Regions from separate parts of the Pseudoalteromonas sp. P1-8 genome, predicted to be linked through region 2. Evidence: predicted binding sites of a transcription regulator. Region 2 holds the regulator's gene; the other holds the start of a gene.
The links. Region 2 encodes FliA, which starts transcription of late flagellar genes. Its sites were predicted from a motif close to CTAAAGNTNNNNNNNNNNNNGCCGATA; they were not measured.

Region 1 (9,381 bases), on a different contig from region 2:
CAGTGGGGTCGCATTATAGGGAGATCCAAAAACAGATCAACACTTTTTTTCGATCTTTTTACTGTTCGCTCAAAAAGCGAACTAAATTTACCGAAAACAGCAAAAACGGTCGCTATTATGGCTGTTTTTTAAGCCAATATTCATAATTTAATGCAAATTTCATTGCTATGTTCATTTAACTCGTTAAGATAGCAAGTTCACAATGTTAAATTAATGTTTATTTCTTGTTTATTGGTAGATCAAAATGAAATTACCCGATCAAAAATCTTTTCTTTTCTCCGTTATTCTTGCTGTTTTAGGTTTTGTGGTTGTTAAGTTCGCACTTGCAAGCTTAGCTTTAGACCCAGCATTGCTATTTGGTGCAGGCTTATTAATTGGTGCTTTAGTTATTGCAGCACTTTCATCAGCGTCAAGTGAGGAGGCCGAAGTAAAAACAAAAACACTTTATGTTGGCAACCTACCTTATCGTGCTAATGAAGGTGTTGTTCGTGCTTTATTCGAAGAACAAGGCAAAGTTTTCAATGTACGTTTATTAAAAGATAAAAATACAGGTAAACGTCGTGGCTTTGGTTTTGTTGAAATGGCTGAAGCTGATGCAGATAAAGCAATCAATCAATTAAATGATAGCGAATTCCAACAACGTACTTTAAAAGTGCGTGAAGCAAAACAAAAACAAGAGAACGAAGCTAACAGCTTTCGTGAGGGATCTGATCAGTCAGCGTAATAAGCTCAACGCTTAATTGCGAATGACCAATAGGAGCCGTTGCATAATAGTGCAGCGGCTTTTTTTTATCTGTAGTAAGAGTAAAGCCTCGTAGAGCAATTAAACTTTCAACGCGCTTAGCAATCGCTTTGCCTGAATCAATAAGGAAGATCTGTTGTTTATAGTAGTCACTAATTGCGCTGGCTAGTAATGGAAAGTGTGTACAGCCAAGTACCAATACATCTATATCTTCTGCTATCGCTAAATCACTCAATACTTTCTCAAGCTTTGCTTTATTGATTTTCTGCGTATGAAATAGTGTTTCAGCAATTTCTACCAGCTCAGTTGAGCCATATAAGCTGACTTGTGTGTCTTGGCTATGAGTACTAATTAAGTTTGCAGTATAGCGACTCTTGATGGTTGATGGTGTTGCCAGTAAACCAATATGTTTGCTGTTACTTATAGCGCAAGCGGGTTTTATCGCAGGTACTACCCCGACAACTTCTATATTTGTGTGCTGGCGAATAGTTTCTAAGGCAGAGGTAGAGGCGGTATTACACGCAATAACTAGGATATCAACGTGTAAGTTTGCTGTTTCGATAAACTGTAGTAGCGCAAAAAGGCGGGCTATGATCGTTTGCTGACTTTGCGCGCCATAAGGCAATAAAGCATTGTCCATAAAATAACTATAATCTGCATCTGGGATCAATACTTGGATCTGTTCAAGTACGGTTGTTCCACCTATACCAGAATCAAACACCATTATATGAACTGACAAACTGCTTACCTCGGATCATCAAAGGTCAGCAGTTTGCCATGCAGCTTTATAAAAAGAAAGAAAGGACTAAGCCTCTTCTTCTGTTGCCGAGCGAAGCTTATTCATTTGCTCAAACATTGCTTTGGTATAATCCACCAGCTTACTGACTTCTTCTTTATCTTGGTTTAACCATTGTAAGATGCCAGCCAGTTCATTTTGCAAACCAATGTCACCCGCTTTATTAAACGCCTGTTTCAAGTCGTCATTAAATGGCGCTATTTTCTCAGCAACTTCTTTTTCAGGGGCTGGTTTATATTCTTCATAGCCTTTAATCGCTGCTACTGTTTTGGTTTGTTTCAGATCCATCGTAAAGCCAACGAGTTGCTCGTTACCTAAGTTAAGCTCTTTAGCTTGTTCAAAGGCATCTTCTAATGAACCAGAGAAGAATGTTTCGCTAACACTCTGCAAGTCTTCCATCAATTCATTGATAGCTTGCTGCTCTTGCTCATTTAAATCACCATTGACCGACATCGAGAATGATAAATCACGTGATTGCGAAGACTCACTGACAAAGGCTTCGTTGTCGCCATTTTTGCTATAACTGCTTGCAGACTTACTTTCGTATGCATCAGCAAAGCTAATACTTACTTCGTCACCTTCAGCGGTGGTGAAAGTGTACTCTGCGTTATTACTTAAACTGATGTATTGAGCTTGGCTTACTGAAACCGCATTAGGTTTAGGATTGAACAAGTCTTCTTCTAATTCATCAATACCTTTAAAGATACCTTCTTTAGACTTTTCGATACCCTCTTCGATGTCATCGTTAAGAATACCTGACTCTTTAAGCTCATCATACGCATCGTCGATGCCCATTTGCACACCTTTACGTGCATCACCTAGCATGCCTTTGAGTTTTTCATCATCAGCACCATCGGCTTTTGCTTTACGAAGTGCGCCGCCAACAAAGTCGAGTACGTTTTTCACGATCTCTTCAAAGTCGAACAAGGGTTTATCTTTTTTCTCTTCGGCTTTAGGTAAACCTAGTGCCTCAGCAAGTTTATCATCAAGAACTTTTGCCGCGAGCTCTCTGCCGCGTTGCTGATAACTATCTTGACGATTTTGAATGGTAGGCTGCTGCAGTGCCTGTTTACCATTGTATTTATTCACATTTGTATTAGGCATATAGCCTAGGTTGCCAATTTTCATGATCCGACTCCATGTTATGGTTAACTCATTATCGGCCAAAAACCACAAAACTTAAGTTTTTTGTATAAAAAAACGACACTAAAATAAATAACAAAACTAGACAAATCCTCAGCGCACCCTACAATAGCGCCGTTATAAAGCTAAGAGATAAAAGGTAATCAGCCATGGCGGTTATAAAAATTGATACAACTCAATACGATGCACAATTGAGTGAGAAAGAGCAGCGCATCACCTCACAGTTTCGACGTTTTGGGGTCGAAAAATTAGAAGTGTTCAGCTCTGATCCTATTCATTACCGCCAACGTGCAGAGTTTCGTGTTTGGCATGAAGGTGAAGACCTGTTTCACATCATGTTTGATCAACAAACTAAAGAAAAGATCCGCGTTGATGAGTTTGACCCTGCAGCACCTTTAGTGGGTGAAGTGATGCAAGCGATGATCGAAAACTTAAAAGACAATGAAGTTCTGCGCCGTAAGCTGTTTCAAATCGATTACCTTTCAAGCTTAAGTGGTGAGATCCTTGTTAGCTTGTTGTATCACAAACAACTAGATGAGCAGTGGCTACAAGCAATTAAAGAGCTTAAAGCAAAACTGAGCACACAGTTTAAGATTGATTTTATTGGTCGTGCTCGGAAGCAAAAAGAAGTGATTGGTAATGACTATGTTATCGAGCGTTTAAACGTAAACGGTAAAGAGCTTATTTATCAACAAGTCGAAAATAGCTTTACGCAACCGAATGCTAAAGTAAACATCAAGATGCTAGAGTGGGCACAAGCCCTTTGCCAACCACTCAATAATGACTTACTGGAGTTATATTGTGGGAATGGTAACTTTTCGATTGCTCTTGCAGGCTCATTCGACCGCGTATTAGCCACTGAGATTTCAAAATCATCGGTTTACTCAGCGCAATACAATATCGCACAGAACAAGGTTGAGAACTTAGATATCATTCGTATGTCGAGTGAAGAGTTCACCCAAGCAATGAAAGGCGAACGTACTTTCTCTCGTTTAGATGGTATAGACCTGAAAAGCTATAACTGCCAAACAATTTTAGTGGATCCACCACGTGCAGGCATGGACACGCTAACGTGTGACCTAGTTGCGAACTACGACAATATTATTTATATCTCGTGTAACCCAGATACCTTAGAGCGTGACCTTGATCACTTATGCAAAACCCATGAAGTAAAACGTTTTGCGATTTTTGACCAATTCCCTTACACCCACCACATCGAATCAGGTGTGTTTTTACAACGTAAATAAAATCAATCTGCCAGCGCAGCAAATAGCGCTGGCAACTGCTGCTCGCTGTATACAGCTATATTATTGTCGGTTAACAGCTTTGCAGTTAATCCCATCCCTGAAATTTTCTTTCCTGAATGACTACCATCGTAAATAGTATTGCGACCACATGAAGGGCTTGATTCTTTTAACAGCGCATAGCGAATGCCCTGCTTTTTGCAAAGCTTAAGTGCTTGTTCTGCGCCATAAGCAAACTGTACTGTGACATCTTGTGCATCTTTGGTAAATACTCTACCCGCTTTGATTTCTGCAGGCGGCCTTGGTGTAGGTAAGCCACCAGCTACTTCAGGGCAGAATGCAACGAGCCTTCCTTGCTGTTTAAGAGTTTCTAAACCAGGATGGAGTAAATTTTGCGATTGCCCGTCATAACGAACAGGATTTCCTAACAAACAGCTTGAAACTAATAGTTTTTGCATTTGCTTTACCAACAAAAAAGCTCCGCGAACGGAGCTTTCTATTAAATTCAACTAACTAAGCTTATTTATCAGCTAGGTAGTTAATTAAGTCTGCCATGCTCTTCGCATCGCTAATACCTGAATCCGCACCTAGGATTACACGGTATTTACCATTAACAATAAAAGTTGGAACGCCTTTTAAAGCACCTTTTTGTTGGTAATATTCTTGGTCGCGTTTCATCTTAGACGCCATAGTACGTACAGAGAAGCTGTTGTAGTACTTATCAAAATCTTCAGCCGACACACCTTGTGAAACAAAGATGTCTTTCATATCAGCTAGTTCGTTAATACGAGCACGCTTACCGTGAATATGATTAAACACAGCGGCTACTAACGCGTCTTTCTGTGGTAACACATTAGCCGTCGCATAACCTTGCGCTAAGATAGTCTGAATTTCTGGGTCACGAGGACCTGAAAAATCAACATGACTCTTTTTGAATTTAACGCCATCTTTAAGAAGTGTTTTAAGCTCTTTCACTACTGGCTCGAAGTTATTACAGTGTGGGCAGTAGAATGAGAAGAACTCTTTTACTTCAGGCTTTTTAGAAGCGCGTGCATCAATCGTTTCATAATGCTTACCTTCTTCATATTGAGCAGCTGAGGCATTTGCCGCTAAACCTAGCGTGGCAGCCATTAATACAGCTTTTACTAACTTGATCATTACTTCTTACTCCAAAATTATTGTTTTAATAAAAATTCGACTAACTCATCAAGCATCTGCTGGCTCTTGATGGTGTTTAAATTAATTTTATATTTATCATTGACGATAAAAGTTGGTACACCAGTAAGGGCGCCCATATCTGAATATTTTTGCTGCTTATCTTGCATCGCTTTTTCAGCACTAATCACTGGCATGCTTGCAATTTCAGCGTCAAACACATCGTTGCTAATACCATTGGTCGCAAGTAATGCTTTCACGTCTTTTATATCTTTTAGTAAAGCGCGCTGTCTGTGGATGCTATTAAAGATTTGATCAGCAACTTGCTCACCTTTGCCATGTTGCTTAGCAATTAAGTAGGCATAGCTTAAGTTACTTTGCGTTTGCTTAGATACACCACCTAAAAAGTTAACATGGCTTTTTACAAATTCAGTCCCTTCAGGAAGACTTGCCGTTAATGCTTTTGCGACCGGTTCAAACTGAAAACAGTGTGGACAATAAAACGAAAAGAACTCGGTTACTTGAGGTGTTGCACTTTTCTCAACTTTTAATACTTCGTATTGATTGCCTGCTTCGAAATCAGCAGCAAGGGCCGCAAAAGGTAAACATAAAATGAGTAGACTTAACTTTAATTTTTTAAACATTGTTTTCTCGTCTTTCTTAACTTTAAAAATTTATGGTAATAATTTTAATGGTGCTTCCTGTAGCGCTGCAAGCTGTTCTTTTAGCGCTAGTATTTGCTGCTCCCAGTATTTGTCTTCAGCAAACCATGAAAAGTTCCGTGGGAACGCAGGATCATCCCACCTTTTTGCCAACCACCCCATGTAATGCACCATTCGCATTGCTCTAAGTGGTTCAATCAACTTTAATTGGCTGTGATCAAAGTCGCAAAATTCTTCATAAGCAGCCACTAAGGTGTCTAACTGTAACAGTTGGTTGTTACGATCGCCACTGAGCATCATCCAAAGATCTTGAATTGCAGGCCCTTGTCGGCTGTCATCTAAATCAACAAACATTAACGCATCACCAGACCACAATATATTACCGGCATGGCAATCGCCGTGCAGGCGGATGGTTTCAACATTTTTATACTGCTCTGTGGTTTCTTTAATCACCAAATCTAAAATAGTATAAAAGGCGTTCTCTAATGCCATTGGCACCAAGTTACTTGCTTGTAACTGAACTTTAGCTGTCTGAAGGTATTCTTCGCAGCTGATCACAGGCCTATGTTCAAATGGCTTTGCCTTAGCTACTTGGTGCATTCGCCCAATTAAGCGGCCAAGTACATCGAGTTGATCTAAATTATCAACTTCAAAAATGCGCCCGCCCACACTTGGGAATAACGTAAACAAATAACCATTATGCTCAAATAAGCTTTGCCCTTCGATAATTACAGGCGCAACAACCGGCACTTCAGCCTCGGCAAGCTCAAATGCAAACGCATGCTCTTCTAAGATTTGCGCCTTACTCCAACGCTCTGGTCGGTAGAACTTAACAACATAACGATGGCCATCTTCTGCTTTAAATTGATAAACACGGTTCTCGTAGCTATTTAAGGCCAGCAGACCTGATTCAGCATAAACACCGATACTTTCAACTGCATCTAAAATTGAATCGGGTGTAAGGTCTACAAAACTAAATTTACTCATAATGCCTCATCATATAAAAAAAGCGGGAAAATCCCGCTTTTTATTCATTCGCTCAGTGTACTTAATTATCGCGCCTTAAAGAAGTTACTCGGCTGCGAAATCTGCACATCTGGCTCACCATCGACAGAAAGTACGAACTCAAACTTCGTCATGGGCTTTTTCAAATCATAAGGATCAACAACTAATGACAGTGGCACATTATAAGATTCACCAGAAGGTACTGTGAATGTTTGTTTGCCGATGTACTCAAAGTTATCGAGTCCTTCAACACGAATGTTAAAGGTTTGCTCATGTTGAGCTTTGTTAATTACTTTTAGTGTATAGGTGTTTTCGACTAAACCATTAAAGTCAACACGATATAGCTGGTTACGGTCACGAATAATATCGAGTTCCATCGGTTTGCGCATCGCAATATTTGCTACTAACGCCCCTGATAGCACGACTAAGATAACTAGATAGCCAATTAACTTAGGGCGCAGTGCATGTGTTTTGTTGTCTGGCGTTTCTAAGTTACGCTCGGTGGTATAGGAAATGAGCCCGCGTGGGTAATTCATTTTATCCATCACCCCATCACACGCATCGATACATGCACCACAGTTAATGCACTCGTATTGTAAGCCGTTACGAATATCGATCCCCGTTGGGCAGACCTGCACACATAAGTTACAGTCGATACAATCACCTAAGCCGAGCTCTTTTGGATCTTGCTTACGTGAACGAGGACCACGGCTTTCACCACGTGCTTCGTCATAGCTCACGGTAAAAGTATCTTTATCGAACATAGCTGACTGAAAGCGAGAATAAGGGCAAATGTGTAAGCACATAATCTCGCGCATCCAACCGGCATTACCATAGGTACACACAGCAAATACGGCTAGACAAATATACGAATACGCGGTTGCATCAAGGGTAAACAGATCAGGCAGTAGCTGACGGATTGGCGTAAAGTAACCTACAAAAGTAAATGCGGTATAAAGCGAGAATAACCACCAGCTGCCGTGTTTAGCACTTTTGCGCCAAAACTTATCAAAGTCCATTGGGCGTTGATCTAGTTTCTTACGTTGATTTGCGCTGCCTTCGAATTTTTCTTCAAACCAAATAAAAATGAAGGTCCAAACGGTTTGCGGGCAAGTATAGCCACACCAAACCCGTCCATAGAAAGTAGTTACTAAGAACAAGGCAAACGCCGCCAACATGAGAATGAAAGCAAGGATAGTCAGATCTTGTGGCCAAAGCGTTAAACCAAAAATGTTAAACTTTTGCCCTACCAAATCGAACAACACAGCTTGTTGACCGTGGAAGTTAATCCAAGGTAGTAGCATAAATGCAAGCATGCCGACAAAACCAATCCGTTGTCTTAACAATTGGTGTAAACCCGTTACAGCTCGGACATAAATACGGTTACGTGGATTAAATCTATCATCGAGGGAAGCGTTTTCCGGTTTCTGGATTTTTACTTCCGTTGGGATATTTTTAACCTTAATCTGTTTATCCATTAAAATTCCTCAACGCCACTAGGAAATAATACTCAAACATATGTTTGCAGTAAGAGATTCTCTGTGCCAATAAGCAAATCAGAATACATCTCATTACGTTCAAAGATTTCTGAAACTTTAAACCTATAGAGCATTATACTCAATCTATAGAAAATTTCAGGGATTGATCGAAAATACGACGTTTTAATTATTTAATCTTATCTGCTTGCTTTTAAAACGACCATTTTATTAAACTTGCACCTATACCGTATTTATTTAGATCAAAGATTATTGTGCTATGAAAAAATTTCTTATTTTAGTGCTTATTATTTTAGCACTTTTCACGATTGATCATCCTTTGATCAAAGAGCCAAGAGAAAGGTTACTAGGTGAAGGCGTTAGCCTTATTTCTGATGCCAGTAAAGTCAACCGAAGTCCTGCGGCAAATATGGCTAAGAATAATATTAAGTCACAGCTTAATTTATCTAATTCAGAGCTTGAGTATATTGAAGAGACATTTACCACTGACGATAAACTACAAGTTTTTCACTTACACTACTGCCGTGAAAAAGATATTAACTTGTATTTTTATGGCGAACGCTTAAACCGCGTATGCAGTATCGTCTCGAATGCGCTTGAAGAAAGGTTAAACAAGTAATGGATTTTTCTGCTTTAAACAAAAAAACCAGCGACTCGTTTGCAAAACAGCGCAATATGTTAAAAAAGCTGGGTAAGGGGCAAACCTTGTACTGCGAAGTATGTAAAGGCGCCCTTACCTTAAATTTGAAGACTGATCAGCCTGGTAAAGGCGTTGTAAGCTGTGCCAAAGGTTGCACAGACATTCTTTTAGAGCTGGGTTAGTTCCAGCCCTCATCATTATATAGCTGGCTATTTACAGCAACGACTTCAATGAGCTCAGCAAAGCCAGCGGCGAATTCATTCATAACCTCATACTGCTGCTGGCATAGTTGCCCTTCAGATAAACCATTATCAGTTGCAAGGGCTGCAATTTCACTCGTTTCAAGGGTAAAAAAGCCTAAGCTTTGCAGTGCACTAGCCAACGCCTCTTTAAGCTCATCAGCTAACTGTGGCGCGCTTAATAGCTTGTTAACGTAACCTTGCGCACCATGCATAAAACCTTGGCTCCAATGCTGACATTCTTGAATATCTAGGTATT
Region 2 (9,381 bases):
AGTATCAACACGTACCGTTGTTTCTGCCTGTGGTGGTGGCGCTTTTTTCGGTGCAGCAGAGGCTGCAGGCGATTTTTCTGGTGCTTTTGCAGGAGCTGGAGCAGGTTTAGGCGCTGCGGCAGCAGGTTTAGGCGCAGGTGCCGGTTTTGATGCTGCAGGCTGTGCTGGTTTTGCAGGTTCTGCTTTTGGTGGTTCAGGCGCTTTTTCTGGCGAAGCCGTTTCTAAAGACTGAGGAGCAGTACCTTTACCGTGTAATTCATCAAGCAGCGCTTCAAACTCGTCATCGCTAATTTCATCGTCTGAGTCATTGCTTGAAGTATCTGCTGCAGGTGCTTGAGGAGCCGGCTGTGCTGGTTTTGCTGCTTCAGGCTGAGCAGAAGTATCTTGTTTTACTTCACCGAAGTTACCAACGCCATGCAGTTCGTCTAATAAGCTGTCAAATTCATCATCGGTAATATCGTCACTATCACTGCTAATTGCTTCAGGAGCAGTCGCTGCTGGACCTTGCCCTTTGCCATGCAGTTCATCTAGTAAGCTTTCAAATTCGTCTTCGGTGATTTCGTCAATATTTTGAGGCTCAGCGCTGCTATCTGCAAGACCGCCGCCATCAAATAACATATCAAACGCAAACGGGTCATCTTCATCGATATTGTCTGTTGCTGTATCTGCTGTGACTTCAGGCGTATCAACAGCAGGCTCTTCAACTGCGGGTTCTTCAGGTGCAACTGCAACATCCTCTGCTACAGATAAGTCTTCACCTGCAAGCTCTTCTGCGGTTGGTGGCTGACTTAATTTATGAAGGACTTCTAATAGGGCTGGATCTGCAGGCTCTGGCTGTTCGCGATTTTGAATCGTAGCGAACATTTCGTTGATAGTATCGAGAGCCTGTAAAATTACGTCCATTAGTTCTGGTGTTACACTGCGTACACCTTGACGTAATAAATCGAAAACATTCTCTGCACCATGACACGCATCTACAAGCTCAGTCATACTTAAGAAGCCTGCACCACCTTTAACAGTATGGAAGCCTCTAAAAATGGCGTTTAATAGATCTTTGTCTTCTGGGTTGTTTTCAAGCTCGACTAATTGCTCTGACAAAAGCTCTAAGATTTCTCCTGCTTCAACAAGGAAATCCTGTAATATATCTTCATCGACTTCAAAGCTCATGCAGCTACTCTCCTCTTAGAAGCCCAGACTTGATAATAGATCATCGACTTCATCTTGTCCTGAGACAACATCATCGCGAGACTCTTTATCAATAATTGGCCCTTCAGGACCTGCTAGTGTGTCACTTGTTGCAGGTGCTTTTTCTATGGCCTGTTTTTCTTGTTGTTGATGACCATCTTCTTGACTGCCAAACACAGTTAAGAGATTAATTAAACTGTCTTCTACCTCTCGCACCAACTCAATAACACGGCGAATAACTTGTCCGGTTAAATCCTGATAATCCTGCGCCATCAGCACATTAGTCATCAAACCTTGGAGCTCATCGGTTTTGGTATGCGAGTTATTCATGAACTTATCTAAGCTATGACATAACGATTTAAATTCACCGAGTTCAATTTCTCGGTTCATTAAACGATCCCACGTAGGTTTGATTGCGGCAATTTCATCAGCAAGTTGTTGCGCTATTGGTAAACTTGCTTCAACCGCATCCATGGTTTTATTGGCGGCGCTTTCTGTCATTTCCATAACATAATTTAAGCGCTGCTTAGCGTCTGGGATCGCGTCGGTAGTTAAATCAGTGAGACGAGTATCTAGGTCAAAGTTTTTTAACGCTTCATGAAGCTGACGCGTCAATTTGCCGACTTCAGCAAACAACTCTGATTGTTCTTTTGATGCAGCGTCAAGAATGAGCTTATCTGCTTTTTCTTGTTCACCATTTTCAAGATACTCAACAAGTTGACGAGCTTGCTCTAAACTTATTTGAGGCGCAGCAAGTGCTGACATAAGCCTCTCCCCTTAGATTAACCTAAACGTTCAAACACTTTTTCCAATTTGGTTTTAAGTGTCGCAGCAGTGAATGGTTTAACGATATAGCCATTAACACCTGCTTGAGCAGCAGCAACAATTTGTTCTTTTTTCGCTTCAGCTGTCACCATTAATACAGGAATATGCTTAAGGCTATCATCAGCACGAATTGCACGTAACAAATCAATACCTTGCATACCAGGCATGTTCCAATCTGTTACAACAAAATCAAATTCTTGATTTTGTAGCATTGGCAATGCTGTTGAACCGTCGTCAGCTTCCTGCACATTGGTAAAACCTAAATCCCTTAATAGATTTTTAATGATACGTCTCATTGTAGAAAAATCATCAACAACAAGAATTTTCATGTTTTTATCCAAAACATCCTCCGGTGAGGTTTGAACCTTTATTTACTTACTACTAATTAATCCAGTCATTGATTTTTGCTTTGAGCTTAATCATCGCCTGACCATGTATTTGACTCACACGCGACTCGCTAACATCGAGTATGTGTCCTATTTCTTTTAAGTTCATTTCGTCGTTGTAGTACAAAGACAAAACGAGAGCATCTCTTTCTGGTAACGATTGGATAGCCGTTAATAGAGACTGGTTAAACCGCTCATTTTTAACGTTATTAAACGGTTTGTCTAGTCCTAAATCCTGACCTACTGGTGTGATGACGTCTTCATCTACACCTAAATCTTCAATACCTAATACTTTACTCGAATTTACATCATGTAGAATATGATGGTACTCATCTAGCGTAATATCAAGTTTTTCAGCGACTTCAGTATCTTTGGGCTCACGATTTAAAGTGCTTTCTAATTCGGAAATGGTTTCAGCCACAAGGCGGGCATTTCGGTGAACTGAGCGTGGCGCCCAGTCACCTCTACGAATTTCGTCTAACATCGCACCACGAATACGAATTCCAGCGAAGGTTTCGAAACTAGCACCTTTGCTAGCATCAAAGTTTTTTGACGCTTCAATTAGGCCTATCATACCTGATTGAATTAAATCATCGAGTTGCACACTGGCAGGTAAACGAGCAATTAGATGGCACGCCACTTTTTTGACTAAAGAGGCATGTTTTTCGACAATCGCATTTAAATTCTGTGCTGATTGATATCCCATCGCTTTATTCACCGATGTTGTCATAGTTAGCCGTTTACTAGTTTTTCAATAAAAAATTCTAAATGGCCAGACGGTTGATTAGGGATCGGCCACTTAACTGCTTTTGTTGCTAATGTTTTAAACGCCACCGCTGCCGGTGAGTTCGGGAATAATTCAACAATCACCTTTTGACGTCGCGTAGATTTACGCATGTTCTCGTCATAAGGAATGGTTGCTACCAACTCCATTGAAACATCTAAAAAACGATCCGTTACTTTTGAAAGTTTAGCAAATAATTCTTGCCCTTCACGCAAACTGCGCACCATATTGGCAACAATTTTAAATTTATATACGCCATGCTCACGGCTAAGCACTTTAATAAGTGCGTAAGCATCAGTAATTGAGGTAGGTTCATCGCATACAACCACAACAACGTCTTGGGCTGCACGAGAAAAGCTTAATACCATGTCAGAAATACCTGCGGCGGTATCGACAATTAAAATATCAAACTCGGTATTTAACTCGCTAAAAGCGCGAATAAGGCCTGCATGCTCAGATGGCGTTAATTCAACCATGCTTTGTGAACCAGACGTTGCTGGTACAATTTTGATGCCCGCAGGGCCTTCAACAAGAATTTCGTCAAGCTCACACTCGCCTGACAAAACATGAGATAAATTACGTTCAACACGAAGGCCAAGCATTACGTCACAGTTTGCCAAACCTAAATCGGCATCTAATACTAATACACGATTTCCTTGCTGACCTAATGCGATTGCGGTATTGAGTGAAACGTTGGTTTTACCCACTCCACCTTTACCGCCAGTAACAGCGATAACTTTAACGCCACTATTATTATTTTGATTCATTTTGCGCAGGCCGCTTGCTTGATCTAATACTGTGTTAATCATACATCCCTACTGTGTTCGACGCTACTGCTTGACGTCTTGAATGTTGTGCTTTTGCTCGTTTTAAATACAATTGTTCAGCTTTTTTCACTAGTTTTTCAGCATTCGCTACGCGAATATCCTCAGGAACGCGCTGACCGTTAGTAAGATACCCTATTGGCAGGCGATTTTGAATCGCTATGCTAATAATCTCACCTAAACTTAAAGATTCATCCAATTTAGTGAAGATACAGCCACTTAGGTGAACCTTTTTAAAGTGTCTTACGGTTTCTTGCAACACATTTATCTGTGCTGTAGCACTTAATACTAAATAACTACGAATATCAACACGCTGATTACGCATTAGGGTATTTAACTGCTCAGTTAAACGTAAATCACGTTGGCTCATACCCGCTGTGTCTATTAATACTAGACGCTTATTACGTAAATGGTATAACACTTCAGCTAATTCATTCGCATCTTTTACCTGCTTAACACCACAGCCAATAATACGACCATAAGTAGCCAATTGTTCGTAGGCACCAATTCTGTAGGTATCAGTGGTGATCAACGCCACTTTATCAGCACCATATTTTTGTGCACCCAGTGCAGCTAATTTTGCAACTGTGGTTGTTTTACCAACGCCTGTTGGACCCACTAACGCAAATACACCGCCTTGACGCAGAATTTCGTTATTCGTTGTATGCATTTGGTTTTCAACCATTTGCAGAAGTGCTTGCCACGCTTGTTGACGTGATACGTCGTCAGGAATGAAACAAGCCATTTGCTCTGCAACATCACGTTCAATACCCATACCTGCTAAGCGGTCAATCATACATGCACGAGTCGGATCACGGCGTGCCATATCTTGTTGCATTAAGCCAGATACTTGGTGTTCAAGTAATTGACGAATCGCATTCATTTCTTCACGCATGGTCGTCATTTCTGATTGATTCGCAGGTGCTGAGTTTTTGTGCTCGGCTGGTGAATCTAAATCATCAAAACCAGAATCTAAGTCGTCATCAAAACCTAAGCTATGTGCTTGAGTTTGTACACGAGGTGCTGCTTGCTGTTGATAACGAGGAGCTTGCTTATATTCAGGCTGTTGCTGCTCAAAGCTTGGCTCTTTTGGTTGATAGTGTTCACTCGTATCAATACCAGATTGACTAAACATTGACGCAAGCTCTGGCGAACGAGGGCGTGGGGCTTGACGCTCAAGTAACGCTTGTAGGCTATCAGCAACTTTCGCTTGCGGCTCAGGTTTAGCACGCATTGGCTCAGGTTTAACAAAGTTATGCTGTGGAGCAGGTGCTGATTGTGCCACTGCTGGTTTAGCTTCGGCTTTCGGGGCTGCTTTGTCGTAATCAACAGCTGCAACGATTTCAACGCCGTTAGCAAGCTTTTTGTTCGACATAATAACCGCATCAACACCTAGTTCATCTTTCACTTCTTTCAGTGCTGTGCGCATATCTTTAGCAAAAAAACGTTTAATTTTCATGGTTCAACCCCTTTACTATCCTATTGTTGGCCTACTGAGCTGACAATCTTAATCTGTCTTTCGTCTGGTACCTCTTGGTAAGACATCACCCTTAAACCTGGGATGGTGTACTTAACGAAGCGAGATAACACAGTTCTTAACATTCCTGACGTTAACAGTATCGAAGGTTCACCGGCCATTTCTTGGTTTTGATGCGCTTCATTCAATGATTGTTGAAGTCGCTCTGCAAGGCTTGGCTCTATTCCGGCACCTTCGTCACCTGCATTCTGAAGTGACTGATGCAACATCTGTTCCAACTCAGGCGCCAAGGTTATGACAGGGATCTCAGAAGACATACCAACAGCGTCTTGAACGATCAATCTGCGCAGTGAAATTCGCACTGCAGCCGTTAGTACATCAGGGTCTTGGCTACGTGGGCCATACTCAACAAGGGTTTGAACAATCGAGCGCATATCGCGAATTGCCACCCCTTCATTGAGTAAGTTTTGTAGCACTTTTACGATAGTAGTGAGTGGTAATACGTCAGGAACCAGTCCTTCAACAAGACGTGGATGACTCTTCGCTAACATATCTAGTAAGTTTTGTACTTCTTCATGACCAAGTAGTAAAGCAGCACTGTTAGTAAGTAACTGGCTGATATGAGTTGCAACCACAGTTGCTGAATCAACGACGGTATAGCCAAGTGATTGTGCTTCATCTTTTTGATCAGGTTTGATCCACACCGCATCTAATCCAAATGCAGGGTCTGTAGTGGCAACCCCTTTGATTGGACCAAATACTTGGCCTGGATTAATCGCTAACTCATCACCATGCTTAAGCTCACCCTCACCGCTTGAAACACCCATCATAGTAATTCTGTAAGCGTTAGGGTCGAGCTCTAAGTTATCGCGAATGTGCACAGGAGGTACTAAGAAGCCAAGCTCCTGAGACAGTTTTTTACGAACACCTTTAATACGATTTAACAGTTCACCACCTTGAGATTGGTCAACAAGTGGAATCAATCGATACCCCACTTCTAAGCCAATAACATCAACTTGCTGAACGTCATCCCAACCCAGCTCTTTTTGTTCTTGTTTATTGGCAACACCTGTACCTGGTGCACCACCATTTGCCTCTTGCTCTGCTTTTTCGGCTTCTGCTTTGGCTTTTTGTTGCTGTGTGAAATAAGCAAGGTAACCTAGTAATGCACCCAAGCTTAAAAATGCGATGTGCGGCATACCCGGCACAATACCCATGATGATTAAAATACCTGATGCGATATAAAGTGATTTTTCGTTACCTAGCTGTGTCTTAACTTGGTCGCCCATGTTGTGCGATTCATTTTGACGGGTAACAACGATTGCGGTACCGATAGACAGTAATAGTGAAGGTAGCTGTGCAACTAGACCATCACCAATGGTTAGCAAGGTGTACACTTCCATCGCACGGCTGAACGATAAATCATGTTGGATCATACCAACAAATAAACCACCAACGATGTTAATCACTAGAATAACGATACCCGCTATCGCATCGCCTTTTACGAACTTACTCGCACCATCCATTGAACCATAGAAATCGGCTTCGCGGGTGACTTCTTCACGACGTTCACGAGCTTGCTCTGCACTGATGAAACCGGCGTTTAAGTCAGCATCAATCGCCATTTGTTTACCTGGCATTGCGTCAAGAGTAAAGCGAGCTGATACTTCAGAAATACGGCCAGCACCTTTGGTGATAACCACAAAGTTAATAATGATTAAAATCAGGAAGACCACTAAACCAACTGCATAGTTACCGCCGATAACCACCGAGCCAAAGGCCTCGATAACTTTACCGGCTGCATCTCCACCATTATGACCTTCTAGCAATACCACACGGGTACTGGCGACATTCAGTGCTAAGCGCATGATGGTTGCAATTAGTAGAACCGCAGGGAACATACCAAATTCAAGTGGTTTCATGGTGTAAACAGTAACTAGTAACACCACCAGTGCTAACGCGATATTAAACGAAAATAGAATATCTAAAAGAAATGGCGGCAGGGGTAAAATCACCATGCCCAGCGCAGCAAGTACCATTAACGGCGTGCCGATACCCTTCGCATATTCTTTTTTATCTCTGTTAAGTTGTTGTAATACCGCTTTAAATTCCATAATTCAACAATTTCAAAATATTGACACTACACGGAATTTGCAATAACTATTCCAAGTTATATAACTACTGACTAATATTTGTAAGCATCGGGTATTGGGAGCTTTTTATTAAGTGGAACAGGACGTTTTCCACGCCCTTTTTGGAAGCGCTTTAACTGGAAGACATAAGCTAGCACTTGCGCAACGGCTGTGAATAGCTGATCAGGTATTTGATTGCCCACATCGGTGGTGTGATACAGCGCACGTGTAAGCATCGGTGACTCAACAATTGGCACGTCATTACCCTTACCCACTTTACGAATTTGCATAGCAAGCTCGTCTACGCCTTTAGCAAGCACAATTGGCGCACCCGCTTTAGCTGTATCGTATTTAAGCGCGACTGAGTAGTGCGTCGGGTTGGTTACAATCACATCGGCATCAGGCACGTCTTGCATCATACGCCTTTGCGACATTTCACGCTGAGTACGGCGAATACGCGCTTTTATTTGCGGATCACCCTCAGAGTTTTTAAATTCGTCTTTTACCTCTTGTAAGGTCATTTTTAACTGTTTATGGTGTTTGTGACTTTGATAAGGAGAATCTATTGCTGCAATAATGATTAACGTACAAGTTAACCCCAAGAACATCCAAGATAGTATTTCGAGTGCATGGATAAAATTTCCCGGCGCGCTTTCAATGCTTAGGTGCAGTATTTCATCAAAGAAAGTATTAATTAAGAACACCGCAAAACCTGCAACCACTACAAATTTTAAAATAGACTTAACTAGCTCTACTCCTGCTTGAGGGCCAAGCATACGCTTAATACCTTTAGCCGGCGACATCTTACTTGCTTTTGGTGCTGCCGCTTGCCAACTAAAGTTATAGCCCCCCAGTAAAGTATTCCCAACAAAAGCGGCTATCACGATGATCAACACAAACATTGCCATAGGGAATAACAACGCATCCGCAACAATTCCCCACACTGAAAACATTTTAGTGGTGTCGTAGGTTTCATTACGGTTAAGGCTTAATAAGCGCCCCATCACATTATAAAGACCTTTGCCAATTTCAGGTCCATACAACAATAAGGAAATAGCTGAAAAGATAAGCACAAACATTGTACCTAGCTCTTTTGAGCGGGCAACCTGACCTTTCTTTTTGGCATCATCAATTTTTTTCTGCGTGGGTTCTTCGGTTTTTTCTTGACCTGAATCTTCAGCCATGGCGTGCTCCTAAGGTGTACAACCAACAAGGCTGCACATTAACTCAACCATTTTTAACCACTGAAACTCAAATTGAGTCATGAAGTTACCTAGCGTTGCCCAAATAATCACGAGCCCAGCCACTAAGGTAAACGGAAAACCAATCGAAAAAATATTTAACTGCGGTGCCGCACGGGTCATCACACCAAACGACATGTTAATAACCAGCATAGCTGTCAGTGGTGCTAAAGCAAGCACCAAGGCTGTGGTGAACATCCAACCGCCCCAAGTAACGATATCCCAATAATGATCAACCGCCCACCAATTGCCATCAATTGGTAATACTTCAAAGCTATGAATGACCATTTGGATCATCATTAAGTGACCATTAAAAACAAAGAACAGTAAGGTAGCCAAAATCAGGTAAAACTGACCCACAGCGGGTACACTCAGACCATTCGATGGATCAACGACGGACGCAAAACCAAGACCAGTTTGCATCGCGAGTATTTGCCCTGCTAAAACAAAGGTATTTAATAATAGTACTGAAGCAAAGCCTATCGCCACACCAATAAGCATTTGCTGAATGACCACAAGGATCATCT

Region 1: AN213_RS19880 (DUF5610 domain-containing protein) is a predicted target of FliA. The motif match lies at 2,696-2,722, and genes of this name have one in related genera.

Annotation. Positions count from the first base shown of each region.
Region 1 covers NZ_LJSO01000025.1:15,552-24,932, reverse strand. The annotation lists gene AN213_RS19890 (RNA-binding protein) at 245-724, shown strand; gene murI (glutamate racemase) at 687-1,481, opposite strand; gene AN213_RS19880 (DUF5610 domain-containing protein) at 1,548-2,666, opposite strand; gene trmA (tRNA (uridine(54)-C5)-methyltransferase TrmA) at 2,831-3,928, shown strand; gene AN213_RS19870 (DUF523 domain-containing protein) at 3,931-4,383, opposite strand; gene AN213_RS19865 (thiol:disulfide interchange protein DsbA/DsbL) at 4,445-5,083, opposite strand; gene AN213_RS19860 (thiol:disulfide interchange protein DsbA/DsbL) at 5,101-5,724, opposite strand; gene AN213_RS19855 (serine/threonine protein kinase) at 5,755-6,729, opposite strand; gene ccoG (cytochrome c oxidase accessory protein CcoG) at 6,795-8,225, opposite strand; gene AN213_RS19845 (hypothetical protein) at 8,503-8,862, shown strand; gene AN213_RS19840 (hypothetical protein) at 8,862-9,065, shown strand; gene AN213_RS19835 (YecA family protein) at 9,062-9,381, opposite strand, start outside.
Region 2 covers NZ_LJSO01000003.1:211,574-220,954, reverse strand. The annotation lists gene AN213_RS06385 (chemotaxis protein CheA) at 1-1,167, opposite strand, end outside; gene AN213_RS06380 (protein phosphatase CheZ) at 1,183-1,950, opposite strand; gene cheY (chemotaxis response regulator CheY) at 1,968-2,351, opposite strand; gene AN213_RS06370 (RNA polymerase sigma factor FliA) at 2,392-3,102, opposite strand; gene AN213_RS06365 (MinD/ParA family protein) at 3,129-3,989, opposite strand; gene flhF (flagellar biosynthesis protein FlhF) at 3,982-5,463, opposite strand; gene flhA (flagellar biosynthesis protein FlhA) at 5,484-7,595, opposite strand; gene flhB (flagellar biosynthesis protein FlhB) at 7,667-8,797, opposite strand; gene fliR (flagellar biosynthetic protein FliR) at 8,807-9,381, opposite strand, start outside.